2 regions of the Lysinibacillus sp. A4 genome follow, and region 2 is predicted to be linked to the other one. Evidence: a T-box and tRNA genes for the amino acid it is inferred to sense, from the RefSeq annotation. Region 2 holds a T-box; the other holds one or more tRNA genes.
What was found. The T-box of region 2 lies ahead of serS (serine--tRNA ligase). A T-box ahead of a tRNA ligase gene usually reads a tRNA of that ligase, here a tRNA-Ser.
Positions count from the first base shown of each region.

Region 1: it has a tRNA-Ser gene. The T-box ahead of serS (serine--tRNA ligase) is inferred to sense a tRNA for this amino acid. The anticodon was not compared.

Region 1 covers NZ_JANWTB010000019.1:113-4,990, reverse strand. Annotated here, with positions in the region: gene NY607_RS23330 (CynX/NimT family MFS transporter) at 1-923, shown strand, start outside; gene NY607_RS23325 (hypothetical protein) at 991-1,521, opposite strand; gene NY607_RS23320 (nitric oxide synthase oxygenase) at 1,573-2,619, opposite strand; tRNA gene NY607_RS23315 (tRNA-Glu) at 3,189-3,260, opposite strand; tRNA gene NY607_RS23310 (tRNA-Asn) at 3,262-3,338, opposite strand; tRNA gene NY607_RS23305 (tRNA-Ile) at 3,346-3,419, opposite strand; tRNA gene NY607_RS23300 (tRNA-Gly) at 3,424-3,497, opposite strand; tRNA gene NY607_RS23295 (tRNA-Phe) at 3,503-3,578, opposite strand; tRNA gene NY607_RS23290 (tRNA-Ser) at 3,585-3,677, opposite strand; tRNA gene NY607_RS23285 (tRNA-Ala) at 3,691-3,766, opposite strand; tRNA gene NY607_RS23280 (tRNA-Pro) at 3,782-3,858, opposite strand; tRNA gene NY607_RS23275 (tRNA-Arg) at 3,874-3,950, opposite strand; tRNA gene NY607_RS23270 (tRNA-Lys) at 3,969-4,041, opposite strand; tRNA gene NY607_RS23265 (tRNA-Gln) at 4,055-4,129, opposite strand; tRNA gene NY607_RS23260 (tRNA-His) at 4,139-4,214, opposite strand; tRNA gene NY607_RS23255 (tRNA-Trp) at 4,263-4,336, opposite strand; tRNA gene NY607_RS23250 (tRNA-Tyr) at 4,341-4,424, opposite strand; tRNA gene NY607_RS23245 (tRNA-Thr) at 4,432-4,507, opposite strand; tRNA gene NY607_RS23240 (tRNA-Asp) at 4,516-4,591, opposite strand; tRNA gene NY607_RS23235 (tRNA-Val) at 4,596-4,671, opposite strand; rRNA gene rrf (5S ribosomal RNA) at 4,683-4,798, opposite strand; partial or broken rRNA gene NY607_RS23225 (23S ribosomal RNA) at 4,866-4,878, opposite strand, start outside.
Region 2 covers NZ_JANWTB010000018.1:6,233-29,497, forward strand. Annotated here, with positions in the region: gene NY607_RS23095 (response regulator) at 1-362, shown strand, start outside; gene NY607_RS23100 (cation:dicarboxylate symporter family transporter) at 455-1,729, shown strand; gene NY607_RS23105 (RraA family protein) at 1,775-2,395, opposite strand; gene NY607_RS24285 (methyl-accepting chemotaxis protein) at 2,495-3,403, opposite strand; gene NY607_RS23120 (LOG family protein) at 3,542-4,069, opposite strand; gene NY607_RS23125 (deoxynucleoside kinase) at 4,159-4,827, opposite strand; gene NY607_RS23130 (deoxynucleoside kinase) at 4,827-5,462, opposite strand; gene NY607_RS23135 (heavy metal translocating P-type ATPase) at 5,661-8,072, opposite strand; gene copZ (copper chaperone CopZ) at 8,154-8,360, opposite strand; gene NY607_RS23145 (metal-sensing transcriptional repressor) at 8,392-8,724, opposite strand; gene NY607_RS23150 (cation diffusion facilitator family transporter) at 8,791-9,744, opposite strand; gene NY607_RS23155 (ArsR/SmtB family transcription factor) at 9,765-10,100, opposite strand; gene tadA (tRNA adenosine(34) deaminase TadA) at 10,307-10,822, shown strand; gene NY607_RS23165 (amidohydrolase) at 10,918-12,513, opposite strand; gene brnQ (branched-chain amino acid transport system II carrier protein) at 12,510-13,841, opposite strand; gene NY607_RS23175 (sigma 54-interacting transcriptional regulator) at 13,950-15,284, opposite strand; gene serS (serine--tRNA ligase) at 15,426-16,706, opposite strand; T-box leader at 16,782-17,001, opposite strand; gene pdxT (pyridoxal 5'-phosphate synthase glutaminase subunit PdxT) at 17,051-17,614, opposite strand; gene pdxS (pyridoxal 5'-phosphate synthase lyase subunit PdxS) at 17,616-18,500, opposite strand; gene pdxR (MocR-like pyridoxine biosynthesis transcription factor PdxR) at 18,603-20,021, shown strand; gene asnB (asparagine synthase (glutamine-hydrolyzing)) at 20,037-21,875, opposite strand; gene NY607_RS23205 (D-alanyl-D-alanine carboxypeptidase family protein) at 21,975-23,265, opposite strand, start outside.

The DNA.
Region 1 (4,878 bases), on a different contig from region 2:
TTCTCTTGGCCTTAGGAATTGTCCTACGTTCACTTGGTACTACAGAATTACTTCTATTGGGTACTGTGTTAATTGGCGTAGCCATTTCTTTTGGAAATGTACTAATTCCAGGATTATTGAAATTGAAATTTCCCTATCATGTGGGTTTATTAATGGCCTTTTTCACCATGTCCATGAATTTTACTGCAGGCCTTGGTGCTGGTATTAGCTATCCGATAGCTAATTCATGGTTAGGCTGGCAAGGTGCACTTTCCATTGCACTCATACTCGTTCTCATTACAATCTTAATTTGGATACCTCAACTAAAGTCAAATAAACCGGAACCAGTTACTACATCTAAAAAGACCAGTACACCTTTATGGAAATCACCTGTTACTTGGGCTGTCACAGGGGCAATGGGTTTACAATCTTTATTATTCTACACAACAGCAGCTTGGATACCTGAGATCTATATTGCTCAAGGTTTAGCCCCTGATAAAGCTGGCTGGATGTTTTCAATCATGCAATTCTCACAAGTACCAATGGCCTTAGCAGTGCCTATTATTGCCGGTAAAATGACTTCTCAACGCCCACTTGTATTGATGTTTACATCCTTCTATTTAGTAGGCTTTGTTGGGGTTGTCATGGAATGGACAAGTCTTGGGGTACTGTGGATGGTTCTTCTAGGGTTAGCAGGTGGTTCTTCATTTGCCCTAGCAATGATGTTCTTCACTCTCCGTACTCGTACTGCATTTGAAGCAGCAGATTTATCAGGCTTTGCACAATCTTTGGGTTATTTATTTGCCGCAATTGGTCCTATTCTTTTTGGCTACTTGCATGATTTATTTGGCGGCTGGAATATTGCGGGATGGCTCTTTGTCGTTGTAGCAATGTTACTCTTCTTTTGCTCAATGAGAGCCTCTAAGGATGAATATGTGCATTAAAATTAAATAAAGCAGGTGGATTAGATTCCTCCATCTGCTCTATTTCTATATAGTGTTTACACATTACTTAATTGTCGGGTTGCTGGAGTAATGTTAGCAATTCAGCAAGGCATTCTGATGCTTCATTATTACGAGCTGTTATAGTAGAAAAAATAGGAACAGCCTCTTGTAAAAGCCTATAACTATAATAGTAATAGCCTACAAAAGCTTGCTCCTCATAGCCCTTTGGCGTTTCTTTCTCCCACTCCTGTTCATCATTATCCTCATTTTCTATCCACAAATAGTTGACGTCTAATAGCTCCTGCATATTTTTAACAGTATTGACTGGCTCGAGATAATCCTTGGTAATAGCATGTGCCACAGCTAAATATAACTGTACCTCTTGTAATGAGACAACCTCTAATTTTTTACTAGTAAGCTTTTTTAGCAGGACAAGCAAAACCCATGGTGTCACCTGCCACAGTGTACCTTGATGTTCAATTAATTCAGCTAGTTGTGTGTATTGCTCCTGTTCTATCAGCTTAGGAATGGCTGTACCTCTACCATAAGGTGTCGTCAATTGTCTCCATGGGATATTGGGAATTTGCTGATTTAACATAGTAAGCGCCCTCTCTCATCAAAAGTATTGAAAGTAAACAATTCCTTTACACTAATAGCATGGTTTTTGATAAAAATAATTTGGTGTATGATAAATATTTACATAGGGTTTATGGAATATATGCGTTGTGGCAGGGGAAAGTGGTGGGATTAACCATGTCCAGTTGCCTGTCACTTCTCTTCCTGTTGATTTTTCTGCCTCCTCAAACAATTTAAACTGCTGAGCTGCTGTATGATGATCAACAATGCTCACACCATCTTCTTTAAATGAGTGAAGAACAGCAATATTAAGTTCTACTAAAGCACGATCACGCCAAAGAGACGCATGTTTGGTTGTATCAAGATTAAAAATGTCTGCAATGGCAGGTAACATATTATAACGATCATGATCTGCTAAATTTCGTGCACCAATCTCTGTTCCCATATACCAGCCGTTAAATGGAGCTGCTTGAAAATCAATTCCAGCCATTTGAAAACGCATACTCGAAATAATGGGTACAGCATACCACTTCATTCCTAATTTCTCCACATCGATTGACTCTGGATGGCGGATTGAGACCTCTACTATATTTTCTTCAGGAATTACAAACATTTGAGGAGCACGATTATCCACCTGTATAACGAGTGGTAGTACATCAAAATCAGTTCCTTTACCTCTCCATCCTAACGACTCACACACTTTTGTAAATTTAATGGACTGTGAATCTCCAATAATGCCTGCATCTGTTTCATAGCCTGCATAACGAATTAGTTGATGATTCCAAATCCGTACTCTATCTGAAGCAAACACTGTTATAGTTGGACGAATTTTCCCATGATTTGTCGCATAATCAATATGTTCTAGTAATTTTTGAAAAATAGCCTTTTCATCTAAAACATCACGTGCATCTACCACATGCAGTGACTGCCAAAACAGACGTCCAATACACTTATTGCTATTTCGCCATGCCACCCGTGCACCAAAAACTAGCTCCTCTGTTGTTGGATGATATTCACCTGCATCCTTAACTGCCTGTAATCTATTCTTTAACCAAAGTTCTGATTCATTTTGTTCTGTCTGATATAGATTTAAAAATTGCTGTATCTCCTGTATATTCATATCGATTCCTCCACTTATCCTCATATTAGAGGAACAAAACAACAAGCACCATGAAAATAGTAATCGAAAAAACATACATATTTTATATATGAAATAGTTTGTTCAAATTTACTCTATAGACTCTTTTTCGTAAGAGAATGTAAGGGAGAAAGATTTTAATTATTATAAAAAGGCTACAGTAGTCATGTAGCCTTTTTCAGGGGATTGCAGAACAAAGAAATCAATAGAATTTTTATAAATGATGGAAAGACTAATCGCTCTGAGCTACTTACTTGCTGCTAGTACTTCGCTTTCGCATAGAGCAGAACCAGTTTCACTAATTCTCTGGGCAGGATTGCGCCTGTATCGCTATACTAGAGAAGTCAAGCGCCTTCACAAAAATGTTGACCATGAAGTGTACGTGGTAAGTAAAGCGGTTTATTGGAAGCCCATAGAAAGATGCTAGGGGAATGAAATTTAGTCCTTCACCTTGCCAATAGGTCTTTTTCTGCTATTGCATTATCTTTTATCGATTAACAAAAAGGAGAATAGAAAAAAGCATGTAACACACATCTGTGCTACATGCTTGATGACCCGTACGGGATTCGAACCCGTGTTACCGCCGTGAAAGGGCGGTGTCTTAACCACTTGACCAACGGGCCGTGGCTCCGAAGGCAGGACTCGAACCTGCGACAACCTGATTAACAGTCAGGTGCTACTACCAACTGAGCTACTTCGGAATAATGATGGGCCTAAATGGACTCGAACCATCGACCTCACGCTTATCAGGCGTGCGCTCTAACCAGCTGAGCTATAGGCCCATTTTGGAGCGGGTGATGAGAATCGAACTCACGACATCAGCTTGGAAGGCTGAGGTTTTACCATTAAACTACACCCGCAATAATGGTGGGTCAGGACGGAATCGAACCGCCGACACTTAGAGCTTCAATCTAATGCTCTACCAACTGAGCTACTGACCCGAAAAATGGAGGAGGTAGAGGGATTCGAACCCCCGCGCGGTGTTACCCGCCTGTCGGTTTTCAAGACCGATCCCTTCAGCCAGACTTGGGTATACCTCCAAAAATATTACAATGGTGGAGCCTAGCGGGATCGAACCGCTGACCTCCTGCGTGCAAGGCAGGCGCTCTCCCAGCTGAGCTAAGGCCCCATTTAACATGAAAGATGGTCGGAATGACAGGATTCGAACCTACGACCCCTTGGTCCCAAACCAAGTGCTCTACCAAGCTGAGCTACATTCCGTAAACATGATTTTATTGGCGCGCCCGACAGGAGTCGAACCCATAACCTTCTGATCCGTAGTCAGACGCTCTATCCAATTGAGCTACGGGCGCATGTTAATTAAAAAATGATGAGCCATGAAGGACTCGAACCTTCGACCCTCTGATTAAAAGTCAGATGCTCTACCAACTGAGCTAATGGCTCGTGAAATTAAAAATGGCTGGGGTACTAGGATTCGAACCTAGGCATGACGGAATCAAAATCCGTTGCCTTACCGCTTGGCTATACCCCAATTTTAAAATGGGGCGACTGATGGGAATCGAACCCACGAATGTCGGAACCACAATCCGATGCGTTAACCACTTCGCCACAATCGCCACTATATAGATTATATTAGCTGTATTATGAACGAGTACCTCAATACCTGGCAGGGGCAGTAGGAATCGAACCCACACCAAAGGTTTTGGAGACCTCTATTCTACCGTTGAACTATGCCCCTAAAATGGTGGAGGGGGACGGATTCGAACCGCCGAACCCTAAGGAGCGGATTTACAGTCCGCCGCGTTTAGCCACTTCGCTACCCCTCCAAGGGAATGGTGCCGGCGATAGGAGTCGAACCCACGACCTACTGATTACAAGTCAGTTGCTCTACCAACTGAGCTACACCGGCAATAATAATGGCGGTCCCGACCGGGATCGAACCGGCGATCTCCTGCGTGACAGGCAGGCATGTTAACCGCTACACCACGGGACCAAAATGGTGGAGGATGACGGGCTCGAACCGCCGACCCCCTGCTTGTAAGGCAGGTGCTCTCCCAGCTGAGCTAATCCTCCACAAAAAATAAGCGAAGCGACGTCCTACTCTCACAGGGGGAAGCCCCCAACTACCATCGGCGCTAAAGAGCTTAACTTCCGTGTTCGGTATGGGAACGGGTGTGACCTCTTTGCCATCATCACTTCACTTATTCAGCTGAAAGACTTGTTCTTTCAAAACTAGATAAACGATACATTGAATGCTTCAAACGTTTTTGGTTAAGTCCT
Region 2 (23,265 bases):
CCATTATAGAAACATTACTTGCTCACCAGCACAAGATTGCCCCCCTTCCTCCATTAAAAGAGCTTTATGAAGAAATTGCAGCTGTGACCAAGGCTACGCCAGATGAAATTTTAAAAGAGAGTAAAGCCATCGAGCAGCGTGTGCGTCGTACAATATTAGCTGCCATGATTAATCTCGCTAATTTAGGGGTTGTTGATTACACAAACTCAGAATTCGAGTACTATGCCCCTCGCTACTTTGATTTTAAAGAAATTCGTCAGCTCATGACACAGATTGAAGATCACGATAATCGTAAAGCAAAGGTAAATATTAAAAAGTTTATTCAAGTGTTATATTCAGACATTTTAACAAAAGTAAATTAATTTTATCGGATTTTGTCGGATTCCATAAGTCCTCCGTATTATTAAAGTAAGGCGTGTCCTAAAAATTTAATATTAGGGGAGGTACAAAGGATTTGAAAAAGAAATTTAAAGTCAGTTTAGCCGCTCAGATTTTAATCGGTTTGATTTTAGGGATCATTGTTGGTGGTATCTTTTACGGAAACCCCAAAATTGAGACATATCTACAACCATTAGGGGATATATTTTTACATCTTATTAAGATGATTGTTGTACCGATTATTATTTCGACATTAATCGTTGGTGTTGCTGGTACTGGAGATATGAAGCAACTTGGACGATTAGGCGGGAAATCTATAATTTACTTTGAGATTATTACTACAGTTGCAATCGTAGTTGGATTACTTTCCGCAAACATTTTCCAACCTGGTGCAGGTCTTAACATGAATGAATTATCTCAAGGGGATATTTCGAAGTATGTATCAACAACTGAGGAAGTACAGCACGAGGGACCATTTGATATCATTGTAGGCATTGTCCCAACAAATATTATTCAGTCAATGGCTGAAGGTAATATGCTAGCAATTATCTTCTTCTCAGTTATTTTCGGTTTAGGGGTTGCTGCAGTAGGAGATCGAGGGAAACCAGTCTTAGACTTCTTCCAAGGGGTAGCAGATGCTATGTTCTGGGTAACAAACCTCGTAATGAAATTCGCGCCACTAGGGGTATTTGGTTTAATTGGTGTAACCGTTTCCAAATATGGGTTTGCTTCACTGGTTCCACTTGCCAAATTAGCAATTCTTGTTTATGCAACAATGCTATTCTTTATCTTTGTCGTTCTTGGACTTGTGGCAAAATTCGCAGGAATCAGCATCTTCTATTTAATTAAAGTATTAAAAGATGAGCTAATTTTAGCCTTCTCCACAGCAAGTTCTGAAGCTGTATTACCACGTATTATGATGAAAATGGAGAAATTAGGGGCGCCAAAGGATATTGTATCTTTTGTTATACCTACCGGTTACTCCTTTAACTTAGATGGGTCAACACTATATCAAGCCATTGCAGCATTATTTATTGCACAAATGTACGGTATTCACCTAAGCATTGGTGAACAAATTACGTTAATGCTTGTATTAATGGTTACATCAAAAGGTATTGCAGGTGTACCAGGGGTATCATTCGTTGTACTTCTAGCAACTTTAGGTACTGTAGGTATTCCACTTGAGGGACTAGCCTTCATTGCTGGTATTGACCGTATTCTTGACATGGGACGTACAGTTGTTAACGTAATTGGTAACTCATTAGCGTCATTAGTAATGGCTAAGTGGGAAGGCCGTTTCGATCGAGAAAAGATGAAAAATTACTTTAATGATAATGAAAATCTAGCGTAATTTAAAAAAATCCTCACGATGTTGGATGGCATCGTGAGGGTTTTTTTATTTTGCTAACACTTTATCTAAATAAGCGATAATTGATTCTTTTCCATTGGCATGTGCTTCTTGAGCGCGTTTTTCATCTTTTTCAAGCTTAGTCTCTGCTGCTACAGCAATTTTTTCAGCATCTTGCTGTGGCACAACAATTACACCATCCACATCCCCAATAATATAATCACCAGGATGAACCGTAACTCCTCCAATGGCGATCGGTACATTTACTTGACCTCCGCCGTTTTTATTGCCTGCTGCTACAGTAGTGCCTAACGAAAATACAGGGAAATTTAATTCACGTATTGCTGCAATATCGCGGATTACACCATCCACAACAAAACCTTGTACACCTATCCCTTTTGCTAAGGAGATCACAAAATCTCCAGCAACAGCTCGGTTTGTATTACCTTTTGCATCAATGACTAAAATATCTCCTTCATTTGCAGCCCTAATCGCTTCCAAAACTGCCCCATTTTCACCATCTGGTAAACGTACAGTTACAGCTCGCCCAGCAACTTTAAAATGGTCTGCTAACGGCTTAATATCACTTCGCACATTGGTATGTCCGCCTGTTGCATCTGAAATAGCTGTTGTTGGTAAATGCTGAAAGCTTACTTCCACTTTTGTCATACATAACACCCCTATTATGATTAATGACTTACTCTATTATTGTAAATAAAAAATACAGCCTATTTCAATATATCTCGAAAATAGTAGTCACTAGTAGAATTAAATACTTTCAATAAATTGCTTTGATTGCTCGTCTAAGGCTTCAGCAGCAGATGCTATTTCACTAAAGTCATTTGCTGTGACAGTAATTTGTTCATTTGTTTTCTCTATTTTTTCTGCTATTTTTGTAATACTATCAGTCACTTGACCAATTTCTCGCTCAATGCCCTCCACATTATCCTTCACTTCTGAAATAGATTGTTCAACTCTTACAGAAAGCTTACGTACCTCTTTCGCCACTACATCAAAACCTCTTCCATATTCTCCAGCCCTAGCGGCTTCAATAGCTGCATTTAATGCCAATAAATTAGTTTGTGAGGCAATTTCTTGTATAGTTTTGACAATCCCTTTAATAGAATCTGCTTGTTTCTGAAGCTGCACAAGATTACTTACATTTTCATTTGATTCCTTTGAAACTACTTTAATGGTTTCTAGTAGATCTTGGCTATTTTGAATGCCCGCCTCTGAACGCTGGTAAAGCTTATTAGACATGCCCTTCAACTTGTCAGCAACACTAACTATCTCATGTTGTCGTTCAGTGATATTGGCAGCTATTTTGGATACACCTATTACTTTTCTTGTATTATTTGCGAAGACAGGCATATATGTCGCTTCCAGCCAAATTATATTACCTCTAGCATCAATTCTTTTTATTTTGTCCTGATAGCTGTTTCCTGCCGTTAGGTTGCGCCAAAAATTATCGTACTCCATACTATTAACGAAATCAGGCAAACAAAAGTCTTTATGATGTTTTCCTAGCATTTCCTGCACTGTATAGCCTAATGTTTGAGCAAATAGTTCATTGACATACGCCACTCTTCTATCCATATCGAAGCGGATAATGGCAATATTGCGTTCAATAGCCTGTACTACTAAATCATCGGTTACTTGAGCCTCTACACTATGCATAAAGAACACTCCATCCTTTACTAATTTTTTACTTAAAATTTAATTATTTTACTTTTATATTACATTAATTATGCCTCAGTGTAATTGCAGCAGATGTTAGTGTACCTGCTGCATCAAGATAAAAAACATGGAGAATGTTCATCCATGTTTTTTTAATAAACGTAAAATCCCTTCAGAGGTAGCCGCTACACGTAAGAACTTCTTTTGCTCTGCACGTATAAAGCCTTCCTCTAGCATTGTTTTAAAATGCTGTAGAAGTGCATCATAGAATCCATGGACATTATATAAAATGACAGGTTTTGTATGAAGGCCAATCTGAGCCCAAGTAAATACCTCAAAATATTCATCTAAAGTCCCTGCGCCACCTGGCAGAGCAATAAAAGCATCGGCTAACTCGGCCATTTTAGCTTTACGAATATGCATAGAGTCTACAATATGAATTTCTGTTAATGAGGCATGGGCCAATTCACGCTTTTGTAAATGTGTTGGCATCACACCAATCACTTCTCCTCCAGCTGCTAAAACAGCATCGGCTACCTTCCCCATTAGGCCTGTTTTAGAACCACCATAGACAACCCCGTGACCGTTTTTTGCCAGTGCTGTACCAAGCTCAGCAGCTTTCTCTGCATAAATAGGACTTTTACCCAAACCGGATCCGCAATACACTGCGATTCTTATAATAATCCCTCCTATTCAAAAAACGTGAAACAATCGGCTATATATTGTCTCACGTTTTTTGGTCATTTATTTTACTTTTATTTTCGTAAATGGCTTGTTTGTTTTAGCATATGACTGATACGGCTTACAATTGATTCAATGGCATCAGGATTTTTTAATAAATCATAATCATTAATATCTAAACGTAGAACTGGACAAGAATTAAAATTATTTATCCAATTTTCATAGCGTTCATGCATTTCTATCCAATAATCATTCGGTGTTTGTTGCTCCATTGTACGTCCTCGCTCTTGAATACGCCCAATAACTGCATCAATAGGTCCTTCAAGATAGACAAGCAAATCTGGATGTGGGAAATAAGGTGTCATCACCATTGCATCAAACAAATTTGTATAAGTCTCATAATCTGTTGGGCTCATTGTTCCTTTATCATAATGCATCTTAGCAAAAATGCCAGTATCCTCATAAATAGAACGATCTTGTACAAATCCTCCACCATATTCAAAAATACGCTTCTGTTCTTTAAAACGCTCTGCTAAAAAGTAGACCTGTAAATGAAAGCTCCATTTTTCAAAGTCCTCATAAAATTTATCAAGGTATGGATTTGTGTCTACTTTCTCGAACGAGGTACGAAAGTTCAGTGCCTCTGCTAAAGCCTTTGTCATCGTCGATTTTCCTACCCCAACAGTACCTGCAATCGTAATAACCGTTTGTGGTGGAATATCGTACTTCTCTCTTAAATTCATTATTGCAAACTCCTTTGTTGTAACGTATCTTTAATTATTTTTAAAACATGATTTAAATCATTGGGATTTTTTACAAAATCAAGCTGATCTCCATTAAATCGGATAACTGGAATTTCGGGATGCATGCTCTCAAAATGCTCGATAAAAGAATGATAGTCAGCCACAAGCTGCTCCATGTAATCACGTGAAATCATCTTTTCAAACTCTCGCCCTCGCATGGCGATACGCTTCATTAATGTCTCAACGCTGGCATGTAAATAAACCACTACATTTGGAACAGGCATGTCTTTCGTTAAAATTCTATAGATCTCTTCATACTTCTCGTATTCAGTTGGTGCCAATGTACGCTTCGCAAATATTAAATTTTTAAAAATATGATAGTCTGCTACAACAGGTTTGGCATGTGCTAAACGAAATTTTTTAATATCGGTTAGTTGCTTATAGCGATTACAGAGGAAGAACATTTCCGTTTGGAAACTCCACTCCTCAATGTTTTCATAAAACTTATTTAAAAAAGGGTTTTCGTCTACAATTTCTTTTAATAGATGGTAATTAAATGTCGCTGCTATCTCTTTCGATAAAGAGGTTTTACCAACACCAATCGGACCTTCTACCGTAACAAATGGAACCGTCACCAGAAGCTCCTCCTTTTGTTCTATGGATTCGATCATTGTGTCCTACATAAAATGAATCAGTACCTTTCATTTTATCATAGTAGGAAAATGAAAAACAGAATCAACCTATTGTTCTAGTAAATTTACCTGGGATATTCTTCTCATGATGACATAGAAAAAAGACATCGAGAATCTACTTCCCGATGCCTTTATACTTATTTATAATTTCACTCGCTGTAAACGAAGTGCATTTAATACGACCGAAACTGAACTAAAAGCCATCGCTGCGCCTGCTACCCATGGAGCAAGCAGACCGAGTGCAGCAATTGGAATACCTAATGTATTATAAGCAAATGCCCAAAATAGATTTTGTTTAATATTACGCATTGTTTTTCTACTCATTAGAATGGCATCCGCGATACTATTTAAATCTCCACGAATAAGCGTAATATCTGCAGCTTCCATTGCCACATCTGTCCCTGTACCAATTGCCATCCCAATATTCGCTGTTGCTAAGGCAGGTGCATCATTAATACCATCACCTACCATCGCCACTTTTTTCCCTTGGGCTTGAAGTTTTTTTACTTCATCAGCTTTACCTTCTGGTAAGACTTCTGCAATAACATGATTCACGCCTACCTCTGTTCCAATTGCTTGAGCAGTACGCTCGTTATCACCAGTCATCATGATGACCGTAATACCCATATCCTGTAAACGACGAATAGCTTCTTTTGATGTATCTTTCACGGTATCAGCCACAGCTACTAAACCTGCATATTGCCCATTGATGGCTGCTAACATGGCTGTCTTACCATTTCGTTCTAGTTGCTCCATTGTTGGTAAAATATCATTAATATGAATATCATATTGTTGCATTAATTTACGTGTGCCAATGATAACACCTTGACCTGAGACAGTTGCCTGCACACCATAACCCGGTATTGCTTCAAAGAATTGAACGTTACCTAAAGCTATGCCGCGTTTTTCTATGCCTTGAACAATGGCTTCTGCTAGTGGATGCTCTGACTGCTTCTCTGCTGCCCCGATTAAGGATAAAAAACGTGCTTCATCTTGCTCTGGCGCTAACAGAACATCTGTAAGCTCAGGTTTACCATGTGTCACTGTTCCTGTTTTATCTACAACAACTGTATCTATGCCTTGTGTTTGCTCTAAATGTTCTCCACCTTTAAATAAAATACCAAACTCAGCTGCACGTCCAGAGCCTGCCATTATTGAAGTTGGTGTTGCTAACCCAAGTGCGCATGGACAAGCAATGACAAGAACTGCGATTAATACCTCTAAAGCAGGTGTAAATTCCCCTGGACGGACCCAAATAATCCAAATTAAAAAGGTTACAATGGCTATGCCCACAACAATAGGTACGAAAATACCCGAAATCTGATCTGCTAAACGTTGAATAGGTGCCTTCGATCCTTGAGCATCTTCGACCACTTTAATAATTTGTGCTAATGCTGTATCACGTCCAACCTTTGTTGCAGTCATTTTAATAAAACCATTTTTGTTAATAGTTGAGCCAAATAATAGATCACCTTGCTTTTTATCAACTGGTAGACTTTCTCCTGTTAGCATCGATTCATCAACAGCTGTTGTCCCCTCTATTACCTCACCATCTACAGGAATTTTTTCACCTGGTTTCACTAAAATAACATCGCCAATAATAACTTCTTCTAATGGGACCTCCTTTTCTATACCGTCACGTACAACGATTGCTGTCTTTGCCTGAAGTCCCATTAGTTTTTTTATGGCTTCAGATGAGCGTCCTTTTGCCTTTGCCTCAAACAATTTACCTAGTAAAATAAGTGTAATTAATACAGCACTCGTTTCAAAATAAAGATGTGGACCGTGATGTGATCCTATCGTTACAATCGCTTGATAGACACTATAGAAATAGGCCGCTGATGTCCCCATAACAACAAGCACATCCATATTTGCACTACCATTGCGTAATGCTTTATATGCCCCTACATAAAATTGTTTACCAATAATAAATTGCACTGGCGTAGCCAATACCATTTGGACCCATGGATTCATTAGAAATTCTGGAACATATAAAAATGACGTAAAGGAAAAATGACCAACCATCGTCCATAGCAGTGGTAAAGAAAGTATTGCCGATAAAATAAATTTATGTTGTTGCTGTTTGATAGCTTTTTCACGATGATCCACTGTTTCCTGCTCATCTGCCTTTTGATGTGCCCCATAGCCTAGCTTCTCAACTTTTGTAATGATATCTGAGATGGATACTTCCGAAGGATTAAACTCAATCATCGCTTTTTCCAGTGCTAAGTTGACATTAGCAGAGGAAATACCACTTAGTTTATTTAACCCTTTTTCAATGCGAGTCGCACAGGCTGCACATGTCATACCTGTAATATCAAGTTCAGCTTTTTGTTTAACAACACCATACCCAAGTGCTTCTATTTTCTTTTCAAAATCTGCTTCACTTAGTTTAGTTGGGTCATATTTAATAGATGATTTTTCAAGTGCTAAATTTACTGTTGCATGTTCTACACCATCCATTTTATTTAACCCTTTTTCTATTCGAGTGGCACAGGCCGCACATGTCATCCCTGTAATTTGCAAATTAGCTTCCTTATGATCAGAACTCATTTACCTTTCACCTCTCCTTATACCGACTAGGGGTATATATTTTTGAAAATAAGAGAGTGCCACAGAAGCACTCTACAAATTTTATTTTACTTCATAGCCTTGATCATCAATTGTCTCTTTAATTTGATCAAGTGATACTTGTGCATCGTCAAATGCAACATCAACTAAACCTTCTGCTAAATTTACTTTTACTTGTTCAACACCAGCTAAAGCACCAACGTTTTTTTCAACCGCGTTTACACAATGACCACATGACATTCCTTGTACGTTTAATGTTACGTTTTGCATAATAAAATCTCTCCTTTTGTATGTTTTCAATCTATTTTTTCATTAACTTTTGAATCGTTATTACTAACTCATCTAATACTGCTTCATCGCCCTCTGATAGACGATCCACAACACAGCCCTTTAAATGACCTTCTAATAATATTTTTGCCACACTATTTAATGCAGATTGTGTAGCAGATAGTTGCGTAATAATATCATCACAGTAAACGTCTTTATCAATCATTCCCTTAATACCTCGAATCTGACCTTCAATTCGATTTAAGCGAGTTGTTAGATCCTTTTTCACACGCTCAGGGTGATGACTTTTTCGGCAAGACGTAGCTTCCTCTGTATGACAAGCATCCTCTTTTACTGTCTCCTCCATTCACTACACCTCCTATTTGTAATTATCATACTATACCCACGAAGGGTATGCAAGTCATAAAAAATTTTATTTATCATCGTGATGATGTTCATGGTCATTTTCTAATTTACATAAAATAGAATTATCATGTCGATGTAAGGATGTTTCTAATTGAATTGTTATATGCTTAATGCCCTTATGTTGAAGATTATGTTCAATTTTCCGCAAGATATGCTCACTCTCAGCTATTTTCAATTGATCATTTACAACTGCATGACAGGATAATGCATTCGTTCCACTAGTTATTGTCCAGATGTGTAAATCGTGGATACTTTCTATTCCATCAGTCTGCTCTATTAGCTGAATAATCTCCTGAACATCTATATTTGAAGGTGTCCCCTCCATTAATACATGAATCGAGGCTTTTGTGACATGGTAGCCACTTCGTACGACCAATAATGCAACAACAACGCTTGCAAGAGGATCTGCCCAGCCCCAGCCAAAAAACATAATTAATAGTGCCGCAACAATAGCGCCTACAGATCCTAGCATATCACTTAGTACATGTAAAAATGCTCCGCGCATATTTAAATTATCCTTTGTATCACTTCCACGCATCATAATCCAGGCAACTAAAATGTTAACGAACAAACCAATTGTACTGATTATAAGCATTCCAGTTGTAGCTACTTCTGGTGGGTTTGTAAATCGTTCAATCGCTTCATAGAAAATAAATAATGCGATTCCTATTAATGTAATGCCATTCAATACTGCAGCTAAAATCTCAAATCGTTTATAGCCGTATGTTTTACTATAGCTTGCAGCTTTTTCCCCAAACATAAAAGCTAACATGGCTATACCTAAAGAGATAGAGTCACTTAACATATGCCCTGCATCTGATAAAAGAGCCAAACTATTTGTTAAAAAGCCACCAATGGCTTCCACTACCATATACCCTGTAATAATAATAAACGACAGTAATAATACCTTTTTATTTGCACCATGTGTATGATCATGGCCATGGTCGTGTTGATGTCCCATTGTTATTCCCTCATTTCATTTTAGTTATGAGCCGCATGCTCAATAGCCTGCTTCAATAAATTCATAATGTGATCATCGTCCTTAGAATAATATAAGGTTGTTCCTTCCCTTCTAAATTTCACCAATCTTAAATTTTTAAGAAAGCGTAATTGGTGGGAAACCGTTGATTGGCCTAAATCTAAAATTTCTGCAATATCATTAACAGAATGTTCATCTGAACAAAGTAAGTTTAAAATACGAATTCGTGTTGGATCACTCAAGGCTTTAAAAGTCTGAGATACTACAAATAATGTCTCTTCATCTAAATGCTGATCAATATTTTTTTGCATTTCTGAACTGTTTAATTTTTCATCCATAGAAGTTTACCCCATTCTTCAATATTTATATATGAGCATGTGTTCATATATAAATATATATGGATATATAAGGAATGTCAACAAGTATTTATGCTTCGACATATTACAGGTCAATCGTTGATTTTAAATGAATATATCATCCGAAAAGAAGTAAAAGTAGCAATTACCACTTCAGCACGCTACACTACTGTTAAGGAGAGATATGAGTGGATATTTTTGACGCAGATCGTTTATTTATGAAACAAGCATTAGAGGAAGCTCAACAGGCTGCAGTACTTGGGGAAGTACCAATTGGTGCAGTACTTGTTTATGAAGGGAAAATCATTGCACGTGCGCATAATTTAAGAGAAACAACGCAAAATGCAACAACACATGCGGAGCTGTTAGTGATTCAAGAAGCCTGCAAAAAAATAGGGAGTTGGCGACTGGAGGATACTACTCTTTATGTTACATTGGAGCCTTGTCCAATGTGTGCAGGAGCCATTCTCCAATCACGTGTACCCCGAGTTGTTTATGGGGCAAGAGATCAAAAAGCTGGCTGTGTAGATTCTCTTTACCATTTATTAAATGATGAACGCTTTAATCATGAATGTGATGTAACAGAAGGGATTTTAGCCGAGGAATGTGGTCAAATTTTAACAGACTTTTTTAAGGCATTACGAGACCGTAAAAAAGCTGAGAAAAAAGCACGATTAGCTTCCAACGATGTAAATGGTCTTTAAAGAAGGTGCCTCCTAATGAGACACCTTCTTTAATATTTAAGGGAATGGCGATATATATGAAATATGTCGTAGCAGCGACCATCTTCATAACTAATTTATTGAGCTTGAATAGTGGATTGTGTAAAAACACATTCTCCTTCGATATATGTAGCGAATGGTTTTACATGCATAAGCTGGTTATGTGAAAGCGTCAGCAAATCGTCTGTTAGTACAACAAAATTAGCTTCATAGCCCTCTTTTAACTGACCAACGTTCTCCATACGAATCATCGTCTTGGCATCAACTGTGTATAGCTGTAATGCCTCCTCTACAGAGATTTTTTCTGCGGCGCCTAAATCTGTGCCATCATAAGCTGTTCGTGTAACGGCTGCTTGTATCGTCACAAAGGGATTAGCCGCTTCTGCCCATGATGTAGCAGGTGCATCTGAAGAGAGCGCTGTCGCAATCCCCCTCTTGAGAAATGTTTGTACACCATATAATGTCTGTGTTTTTTCTAGCCCTAGATTCTCTAAATAACTCTCAATTTCACAAAATAAGAAGATGGGTTGTGGCACAAAGCCTATCCCCCATTCAGCAGCTTTTTGCAAGGCACTTTTAGATGGCATGGCTGCATGCTCAATACGAACAGACGGTGCATCTGTTAACCAAGCCTTTTCCTCATAAAATGTGTCGACAATTAGATCAATGGCTCTGTCCCCCATTGCATGAACCACTAATTGAATACCATATTCTTTTGCTACCGCAGCAGCCGCTAGCAGCTCCTCTTTCGAAGTCATCGCTATGCCTTTTTCATCACTTCCCAAAAATGGCTCAGAAACAAGTGCTGTACGGCCTGAAACACTGCCATCCGAAAATAGCTTAATGCCTCCGATATAGGCTCCTGCAGAACGATCAATAGTATTTGCTGTTAACAGCTCATATCGTTGAATATCCTCCCAGATATAATAAACTGCTACGCGTTGCTTAAAACCTTTTTCTCGGGCTTTACGATACAGGCCTAAATAATCAATAGGCGCTACCGTGGCCATTAATTCTGTAATACTTGTTACACCATAGGATGCCAAAGTTTGTGATAGCTTTAGAAGCCTTTTGACAATCTCTTCTTCAGATGGTGTAGGTAAATGCTGTAGTACTAGATTACGTGCATTTTCACGCAGTATGCCTGTAGGTTCCCCATTTTCATCACGATCGATTTGTCCACCCTGTGGATCAAGTGTATCCTTCGTAATACCTGCGATTGCTAATGCTCTACTATTGACCGATATGATATGACCACATGTACGCATAACAATGACAGGTAACTCTGTAGAGGCACGGTCTAAGTCCTCTTTTAAAGGCGCTCTTCTTTCCTTTAGTTTCCCTTCATCATAGCCCCAGCCTAATAGCCATCCCCGCTGACTTGCATCATAGTTTGCTAATGCATTAATTATATCCTCAATAGAATAAATATATGGAGGTAAACAAGCCACTTGTTCCATAACATCTGCTAACATAATGGGATGCATATGAGCGTCAATAATCCCAGGAATAATGAGCTTTCCTTGTACCTCTATTACTTCTCCCTTATAGGGAGGTAAATCTTCCTGTTGTCCAATCCAAAGTACCTTTCCTTCTTCAATTACCATAGCCGTTGCAGATGGCTGATTAGTATCTGCCGTATAAATCTTTGCGTTACAAATAATTTTCATCATTTTTCAACTCCTATTTCTTCCATACCAAAAGTAGATTTTTCAGGATCTTCTGCTTTCAGCACCTTATGCAAAATAGTACCGATAATAAAGCCAACAATAGATGGCATAATCCAAGCAAATCCACTAGACTGCAATGGTAAATGCATGACCAACTGTGTCACACCAGGTATCGTAATTTCATAGCTAGCAAATGTTTCAACGACGCTTACTAGAAATGCAAATAGGACAGTTCCTTTATAGGCTCCTGCATTTGGTACAAAACGATCAAAGGCTCCCAGTAGCACAAGTACAATAATGACTGGATAAATTACCAAGAAAATCGGCAATGTAATTTCAACGATGGCACCTACACCTAAGGAGCCAATAGTTGCGCCTACTACACACATAATAAAGACCCACGTTCTATAGCCAAGCTTCTCTTTTGTTAGTTCATTTAAAAACTGTGAGGATATGACCATGACGCCAATCGCTGATGTTAAGCAGGCAAAAACAACACATATAGCTAGTAACGCTTTACCCAAATTACCAATGACACTAAAGGCAATGCCCGCTAATAGTTCTGTATCACTGCCCGGATTTGTGATGATGCCACTACTTGTAGCCCCTAAATAGAGCAGGCCACCATATACTGCAATTAACCCTATTGCAGCAATAGCCATTCCACCAAGCGCGACCTTTTTAGATTGTTTCCCTTTATAGCCATAGCCAACTATTGCTGCTAAAAAGATTGGCGCACAAAGAATACCTGTTCCCACATCTCCTGTTTGATAGGCTGCTATTATGGAGTTGGCAAAAACCCTTTCTGCTCCTGTATCAATTGCCGTTCCTATTGGATCTAGTACCCCTTTACCAATGAGGATGATAAGGATAAGAACAAGAACAGGCGTCAACCATTTGCCAATCTTATCGATCACATTTGATTGGTCCATCGCAAAGTAAAAGCAAATCACGAAAAATGCTAATACTGACACAATTAAAGGTACGTTCGGAATAATTTGTGATACTCCTAATTCATGAGTTGTTGCTGACATCCTCGGTATTGTGACAACCATCCCAATACAAACCATCATGACCGTATTAAAGGCTTTATAAAACCAATTTCCGATTGGTCTTGTGAGCGCTTCCACAGTTCCCCCAGTATTATAAATTGCATACACCGCAAGCACAGGTAAAATAACACCCGTTAAGCTAAAGCCCATCAGAGCGGAAATCCATGATTCCCCTGCACTATTTCCTATGGATGGCGGAAATATTAAATTCCCAGCACCAAAAAATATAGCAAATAAGGCTAGCCCCACGATTATCGTATGCTGCACAACTTTAGACATATCCTCAACCCCTTTATAATCGTTTACAGAAGATTTATCTAAATAATAAAAAATTTAATAACACGAAAAAAGGAGATAAATTTTTATCCCCTTTTTGTAAAATTTTTTTTACAACAATTCATATTTTAAACACTTATATTTTAGTAATTGACGAGATATACCTAAACGTCTAGCTGTTTCCGCTAATCGTCCATCAGTTTCACGCAACTTTTCCGCTATAATTAGACGCTCGTAGGCTTCCGTTAAATCTCGTAAATGTCCAGATTGGTTGTTTTGCATGATAGATTGAATTGAATGTTGAACATTTTTTTTAATCCTCTCTGGAACATGTTCAACAAGTATTTCATCCCCAAGCAAATTATTATATGCCGATTCAAGGGCATTTTTTAGTTCACGCACATTCCCCGGCCAATGATAGGCATAAAATAACTGAATTACTTCATTACAATAGCTTACATTTTTCTGTAGTGTATGTTCATTGTAAAATTGTATATAAAAATCAAGGATAAGGGGAATATCTTCCTTCCTTACTCTTAGCGGTGGCAAATCAATTTGAAGAACATTTAAGCGATAAAATAAGTCCTCGCGTAGCCTTTTTTCAGCTAATAGTTTGTCCACATCTTCATTGACAGTAGTAATATACCTTATATCCAAGGGCTCACCATTTAACACTTTTATATCTACCGCATGTAAAAGTTTCGCCTGCAAAGATATATCCAATAAATTAAGGTGATCGATGAGTAGCGTCCCACCATTAGCCTCCTGTAATTTTCCACTTTTTGCTTCATTGTCCGAGCCGTATAGCTGCGTAAATATATTATCCTCTGTTAATGTTGAGCAGTTCAAAGTAATAAACGGCTTTGTATAGCGTTCACTTTCATTGTGTATGCCTTGTGCGATTATATCTTTCCCAGTTCCAGTTTCCCCAGTTAGTAAAACGGGTGCACTTTTTTGAGCACTACGACGTGCCTTTTCAAGTTGAGTTTTCATTTCGGCGTTTGTTGTAATGTAATCCTCTAAACGATAGGTTGTATGATTATCTCGATATAATTTATGTCCCAGGAAATTATCTAAGTATTTAATTTGCTTAGTTTCATAAAAATGTTTTGAAAATTCAATGGCACCAATGGCTTTTCCATGCTCCATAATGGGATAGGTCGAACTCAATGATAAATAACTAAAACCGTTCAATGTTGTCAGTTGTTGTTCATAGTATAAAACTGGCTGCCCTGTTTGTATGACTTGAAAAACAGTACTTGTCTCAGGTGATAAATTTTGATAATTATCAGTCACAGTGCTGTGAAAAAATTCATCTGGTGTTAAGCCGATTTCCAATAATATATTTAAATCTGCTAAATCATAAAAGATTGCACAGCCTTTATCATCTGTAATTAAAACATTATCAAATTCACTGAAAGCCTGTGCAAATTGTTGCAATTCCATGAATTTCTCCCCCTTGTCCCCATGAATATTACCCATTATAACGAATTTTCAAAAATTATGAGAGAATTCAATTTTTGCAACACAAAAAAGCTATTTTAGAACATCCATAAAGGAATTGTCTAAAATAGCTTTATCTGTCGTTTATTTTGGTGCGATTACTTCTTTACCGCCCATATAAGGTCTTAAAACTTCAGGAATTACTACGCTGCCATCAGCTTGTTGGTAGTTTTCTAGAAGAGCAGCAACTGTACGGCCAATGGCAAGACCTGAGCCGTTTAATGTATGCACATATTCTGGTTTTGCATTTGGCTCACGACGGAAGCGGATATTTGCTCGTCGTGCCTGGAAATCCTCAAAGTTAGAGCAAGAAGAAATTTCACGGTACATGTTTTGTGCAGGAATCCAAACTTCTAAATCATATTTTTTCGCTGCAGTAAAACCTAAATCAGCTGTACACATTTTTAACTTACGATATGGTAAGCCTAGTAATTGTAATACTTTTTCTGCATGACTTGTTAGTAGCTCTAATTGTTCGTATGACTCCTCTGGTTTTACAAAACGTACTAATTCTACTTTATTGAACTGGTGTTGACGAATTAAACCACGTGTATCACGACCTGCAGATCCCGCTTCTGAACGGAAGCAAGCACTATACGCTGCAAAGCCTTGTGGTAAAGCTTCAGCCGGTAAAATCTCATCTCGATAGAAGTTCGTTACTGGTACTTCTGCAGTTGGAATCATAAAATAATCTGTTTCCTCTAATTTGAATACATCTTCCTCAAATTTCGGAAGTTGCCCTGTACCTGTTAGGCTATCTCGATTAACAATGACAGGTGGTAGCATTTCCTCGTAACCATGCTCCTCTGCATGTAAATCCATCATGAATGTCATTAATGCTCGTTCTAAACGAGCACCAAGACCACGATAGAATAAGAAACGGCTACCTGTTACTTTCGCGCCACGTTCAAAGTCTACAATTTTTAAATCCGTTGCAAGGTCCCAGTGTGCTTTAATATCAAAATCAAATGTCGGAATTTCACCCCACGTATATTCTTCAACATTGTCATCCTCTGTTGTGCCTACTGGTACAGATTCATGTGGGATATTTGGTAAACGCATCATCATATCTTTAAAGCGTTCTTCAACATCATTTAATTGTACATCTAATTCTTTAATTTCATCGCCAACCTGACGCATACGAGCAATGACTTCATCAGCATTTTCTTTGTTGCGTTTCATAACTGAGATTTGTTCAGATACTTTATTGCGTTCTGCTTTTAATTCTTCTGTTTTGGCAATCAATTCACGACGTTTTGCATCTAAGCCTTCAAAGTCATCTAAATTTCCTAAATCTTCATTACGTGTTAATAACATCTCTTTAATTTCCGCGAAATTATCGCGTACGCGTTTAATATCTAACATCTTCATACCTCCAATAGTTTCTTCATGATGGAAAATCGTAGCAGCGAAATGAACACAAAAAAGCCCTCATCCCTAAAAAGGGACGAGAGCTACCCGCGTTGCCACCCTAATTGACTAGACACATTTCTGCCTAATCCACTTATTTCATAACGGCATTTCAGCCGGCTACAGCCTACTTCATTCACTTCGACTGTGCAACTCCAGGACGGATTCACAAGTGCTTTTATCAGCTTCCACCAGCCGCTGACTCTCTAAAAAAAACGTGCTTGCTACTACTTCCCATCATCGTGTTCAGTTATTTAAAATTTAACCATACTGTACTATATGAAAACAAATTTTGCAAGTCATACCATAGAGGTTACAAAATATTCAAGAATTCGTGTATCCTCTGTTAATTCGGGATGAAACGAACAACCCAATAAATGGCCATCTTGTGCCAAGATTATTTTCCCATCATGTTTTGCAAGAATTTCAACACCTTTACCTACCGCTTCAATATGAGGTGCACGAATAAATACTGCTGGAATCCCTACACCTACTTTAGGAATATCTAGTTGTACTTCGAAGCTATCCACCTGACGTCCATATGAGTTTCTTGCTACAGTCACGTCCATCACAGCCAAATGTGGTTCATCTTCAATTAGATCCTTGGCTAATAAAATTAATCCCGCACATGTACCAAGCATCGGTAATCCTTGCTGTGCAAGTCCACGAATTGACTCTAGCAGATCAAATCGATCCAGCAATTTTCTCATTGTTGTGCTTTCTCCACCTGGTAACACAAGTCCATCTAGGTTTCCTAAATCCTTTCTTTGTTTTACTTGAATTGCTTCACAACCAAGAGCTTCTAACATTTGTATATGCTCACGAACTGCTCCTTGTAATGCTAATACACCAATTCGCTTCATGCTACCAACCTCGCTCTTGCATACGCTCGTTGTGTCCAAGCTGTGCAATATCAATCCCCTTCATTGGCACTCCGAGCTCTTTTGATATTTCCGCAATAAGCTTATAGTCTTTATAATGAGTAGTCGCCTCTACAATGGCACGTGCAAATTTTTCAGGGTTCTCAGATTTAAAAATACCTGAACCAACGAAAACGCCATCAGCTCCAAGTTCCATCATTAAGGCTGCATCAGCAGGCGTCGCCACTCCTCCTGCTGCGAAGTTTACTACTGGTAAACGACCAAGACGTTTAATTTCTCTTAATAACTCGAAAGGAGCTCCTAGTAATTTCGCCTCTGTCATTAATTCATCCTCTGTCATTCCTACGACTTTACGAACTTGTGCATTTACTTTACGAATATGGCGAACGGCCTCCACAATATTCCCTGTACCTGGTTCACCTTTAGTTCGTAACATCGAGGCACCTTCCCCGATACGACGGGCTGCCTCCCCTAAATCGCGACAGCCACACACAAACGGTACTGTGTATTCACTTTTTAATAAATGGTACTCTTCATCTGCTGGTGTTAAAACTTCACTTTCATCAATATAATCAACACCCATTGCTTCTAAGACACGTGCTTCAACAATATGACCAATACGTGCTTTGGCCATCACAGGAATAGTTACAGCCCCCATCACTTCCTCAACAATACGAGGATCGGCCATGCGTGCAACGCCACCTGCTTTCCGAATATCTGACGGTACTCTTTCTAATGCCATAACTGCTACAGCACCTGCAGCTTCTGCAATTTTTGCTTGCTCTGCATTAATGACATCCATAATGACGCCGCCTTTTTGCATTTCTGCCATTCCACGCTTTACTAGCTCTGTACCTGTTTGTTTCATTTTCTAACCTCCACCTTTATGATGAAGTTTAGTATAATAGAAATTGACCATATCAAAATATCCAGTTTTTAAATAATTTATAGGGTCAGGAGGTTCCAGATCATGGATATGCTTTTATTCCAGCTTGAAAGAGATAGTGATAAACCGCTTTATGATCAGCTTTATAACGGTATTAAAGAAGCTATTATTTCTAAAAAAATAACTGTAGGAGAAAAACTGCCTTCAAAAAGAAAATTAGCTGATTTTTTAAACATTTCCCAAACAACAATTGAAATTGCCTATGCTCAGCTATTAGCTGAAGGCTATATTATGTCCAAATCACGTATTGGCTATTTTGTAGAAGAAATAGATGAACTGCCTTACATTCAACAAGATACTATGGCGTCCATTAATGAATATCCTAAGAAAAAGTCTTACAAAATCGATTTTAATCCAGGATCTATTGATATCGATGCTTTTCCATTTCAAACATGGAGAAAGTATGCAAAAGAGCTTTTTGACGATACCTCAAAGGAGCTATTATTAACAGGGGAACCACAAGGTGAACTGTCTTTACGCACAGAGATTGCTAATTATTTATATCAATCCCGTGGTGTTGTATGCCACCCTGAACAAATTGTTATTGGTTCAGGGACAGAGCAGCTCCTCCCTATGATTCTCCGTCTTTTTAGTGAGGACACCAGCTTTGCATTAGAAAACCCCGGATACCCTGCCGTCCATCGAATGTTTTCGCAGCATAAACGAAAAGTTTATCCAATTGCAGTTGATGAAGAGGGCATAATTATTCATGATCTCGAAAAAACAAATGCTAATGTTGTGTATATTACACCCTCACATCAATTCCCAACTGGGGCTGTATTATCTGCTACAAGACGAGCACAAGCTTTAAATTGGGCGGCACAAAGCACCTCTCGTTATATTATTGAGGATGATTATGATTCGGAATTTCGTTATGCTGGAAAACCAATTCCTGCCCTACATGCATTAGATCGAAACGATAAAGTTATTTACATGAGTACTTTTACTAAATCTTTAATGCCATCCTTGCGAGTAGCTTATTTTGTACTTCCACCTAAACTACTTGCTACTTATAACGATGTCTTTAATTATTATTCATCAACGGTGCCTCGTTTTGATCAGCATATTGTAGCAAATTTTATGGGTGATGGGCATTTTGCAAAGCATCTCAATCGTATGCGTAAAATTTATCGTAAAAAACATGATAAACTAACTTCTATTTTAGAAAAATATTCATCATCCATTAACATTACTGGTGAACAAGCGGGTATGCATATTTTATTAGAGGTTCAACACACATTTTCAGAAAAACAATTACAACAGCTCGCCTCTCAAGCAGAGATCGGTATTTATCCATTATCAGCCTATAGACTAGATCATTATGAATCTTCACAAGCTCAATTTTTATTAGGTTTTGGAGGGATTCCCGTACAAGCAATCGAATCATCCATTGAGCAGTTGATGGATTGCTGGAGCATACAAAAAAATGACCCATCTACGTAGATGGGTCATTTTATATTAAGTCTCAATTAATTGAATTTGATAATGCTCAAACCAAGTATGAATTTGCCCTAGATAAGCTAAAAGCTGGGGACCTGCCATTAACTGCCCATACCATGGAACCTTAAAAGAGCTACCTCCCGATTCAATTAACTCCGCAAGCTTTTGTCGTTCAAATAGTTCATGCAAGATTGAATTTTTATCATGTAGAATTTCCTTCAACCATTTTTGCACTCCTGCTGTATAGACAGGATGATATGTTTTTGGATAAGGATTTTTTTTACGATATAACACTTCATTCGGCAATAGATGTGCCATTGATTTTCGAAGTAATCCTTTTTCTATTCCATCCAAATTCTTCATTTCCCACGGAATATTCCAGGCATATTCTACAAGCCGATGATCTGCAAAAGGGACACGTACCTCTAAACTTGCCCCCATACTCATACGATCCTTCCGCTCTAATAATGTTTGCATAAACCATAGCATATTTAAGTAGGACATTTCGCGATGCTTTGCCTCTGCTAGACCTTCTCCATCTAACAAAGGAACTTCAGCTATTGTTTGTGTATATAGTTGTTGTGCATAGGCTTCAATTTTTAATTTGTTGTTCCACTTCTCTTGGAGTAATGCACTTCTTTCAGACAATGAACGTATCCAAGGGAAACCAGTAGTCCTATCTTTAAACCATGGATAACCACCAAAAATTTCATCTGCACACTCTCCTGATAGCGCTACAGTAAATTCCCTTTTTATTTCCCGACAAAACCATAATAACGAGGAATCCACATCTGCCATACCTGGGGAATCGCGAACAATGACCGATTCTACTAATAAATCAATTAACTGTTGCTGGGTGATTTCCTCTGCGTGGTGAGCTGTCTTGAAAGTTTCTGTCATTTTTTGAATCCAGTACGTATCTGTGGAGGTTTGGAAAGAATGTGGGTTAAAGAAGCGCTCATTGTCTTCATAATCAATAGAATACGTATGCAATTGCTGGCTTTGCTGTTGGAATCTATTTGCTGCTATGCCTGTGATAATACTGGAATCTAGTCCTCCTGAAAGAAACGTACAAATGGGTACATCCGAAACTAGCTGACGTTCAATAGCATCCGTTAACAAAAAACCAACATGTTCAATCGTTTCTCCTAATGTTTCTTCATGTCTACGGCTTTGTAGCTGCCAATACGGCCAACTTCTTAAACCTCCTTCTCTAGAGAATCGCATAGCATAGCCAGGTCGTAATTCTTTAATATTTTGAAAAAGGGTTTTACCTGGCTCTCTAGAAGGCCCTACAGCCATCATACTTGCCAACCCTTCAACATTTACACATGCTTGAACCGTAGGGTGTGCTAGCAGAGCCTTCACTTCAGATGCAAAAAGTACACCATCTTGTTGCTCTGTATAATACAAGGGTTTTACGCCTAGTCGGTCTCGACACAAAAATAAAGACTGCGTTTGCTCATCCCAAACACCGAAGGCAAAAATACCATTTAGAAATTCTACACACTGCTCTTTCCATTCAATATAGGCAGTTAATAGTACTTCAGTATCCGATTGTGTTGTAAAGCTGTGCCCTCTTTTTTGAAGTTCCTTACGTAGCTCCTCTGTATTATAAAGTTCGCCATTATATGTAATGACATAGTTCAAACCATCATGGATTTTTTTCATTGGCTGTTTGCCACCGATTAAATCAATAACAGCCAACCGTCGATGGCCAAATGCAATATGCTCACTACACCAAATATTTTCATCATCTGGCCCTCTCTTATTTAATGTTTGCGTCATCGATTTTACTATTGTGTCACTTGTTCTTAAGTCCTTTTGAAAACTAGCCCAGCCTGTAATACCACACATTTAGCCACATCCTTTCGCCTATTAGCGTATGCTATAGCGTGTAAAAATGTGAAAAAGCACATGAATGCTTACGTACATTCATGTGCTCGTATTTAAATATTAAAACAATCCACCAACAAAGTCTGTAATGCCTCCCCATAAATTACCGAAGAAGTTACCTACACCTTGGAAGAACAATGAGATACCGCTAGCACGCTCTACAGCCTCTGTTGTGACAACATCGGATGAAATATCCTTGCCATCGATAAAGCCGTAATCTGTGCCTTCTGTGCGTTCAATAACGACCTTTCCTACAACAGTGCCTTTTTTAACGTCTGCCTCTAAACTCTTTTTATCTAAAACCAATGTAGGTTTATATAAGTCTTTATCAGAAGACTTAATCATAAATGAAATTGGTTCTTTTACTGCAATCGATACTTTGTCTTCTTTACCTTTTGTCACTTTAACTGTTTTTTGATCTTTGAATGTATAGTTCCCTGGTAAAATTTCTTGCTTTGAGAATTGTGAAAAGCCGTAGTTAAATAATTTCGCTGTGGCATCAAAGCGAGCTTCATAGGACCCTTGTCCATTTGCATCAACAGCCTTCATTACAACTGCAATCAAACGAGTACCATTGCGCTCTGCAGTACCTGTGAAGCAGTGACCTGCAAAGTTTGTTGTACCTGTCTTTAATCCATCTACACCTTGATATTCATACACTAACCCTGGTAACATAAAGTTCCAGTTAGACATTTTAATTGCATCTTCTGTCCCTTCACGGAATGTCTTTTTTGCAATTTTAGATGTCTCTAATACCTTTGGGTGATCTTTTAATAAATGATATGCTAATTTTGCTACAGATTTTGCAGGCATCACATTTTCATCTTCTGGTCCTGTGCCTGATGGATGCATACCAAATAAATCAGCATTATTAAGACCAGTAGCATTGACAAATTTATAGCCCTCTAAACCAAGTTCTTCTGCTTTTTTATTCATTAACTTTAAAAATTCAGTTTCAGAACCTGCGATCGTTTCAGCAATGGCTACGGTTGCTGCATTTGCTGAATAGATTGCCATTGCCTCGTATAGCTCACGAATCGTATAAGTGCCATCTCTACGTAAAGGTACATTACTTAATGCACGATTTTGAGACATACGATACGTATAATCTGTTACGTGATATTCTTGATCCCACTTAACTGTCCCTGCATCAATCGCGTCCAATAACAGGTATTCAGTCATCATCTTTGTCATACTTGCAATACCTAGTGAAGTATCTGCATTTTGTTCAAATAAAATTTTCCCTGAATCTGCATCAATTAAAATCGCAGCATCCACTGTTAATCCTAAATCTGTTTCTGCATTTGCATTGGCAGGAATACCTGCAAAAATACTAAATAATAAAACAGGA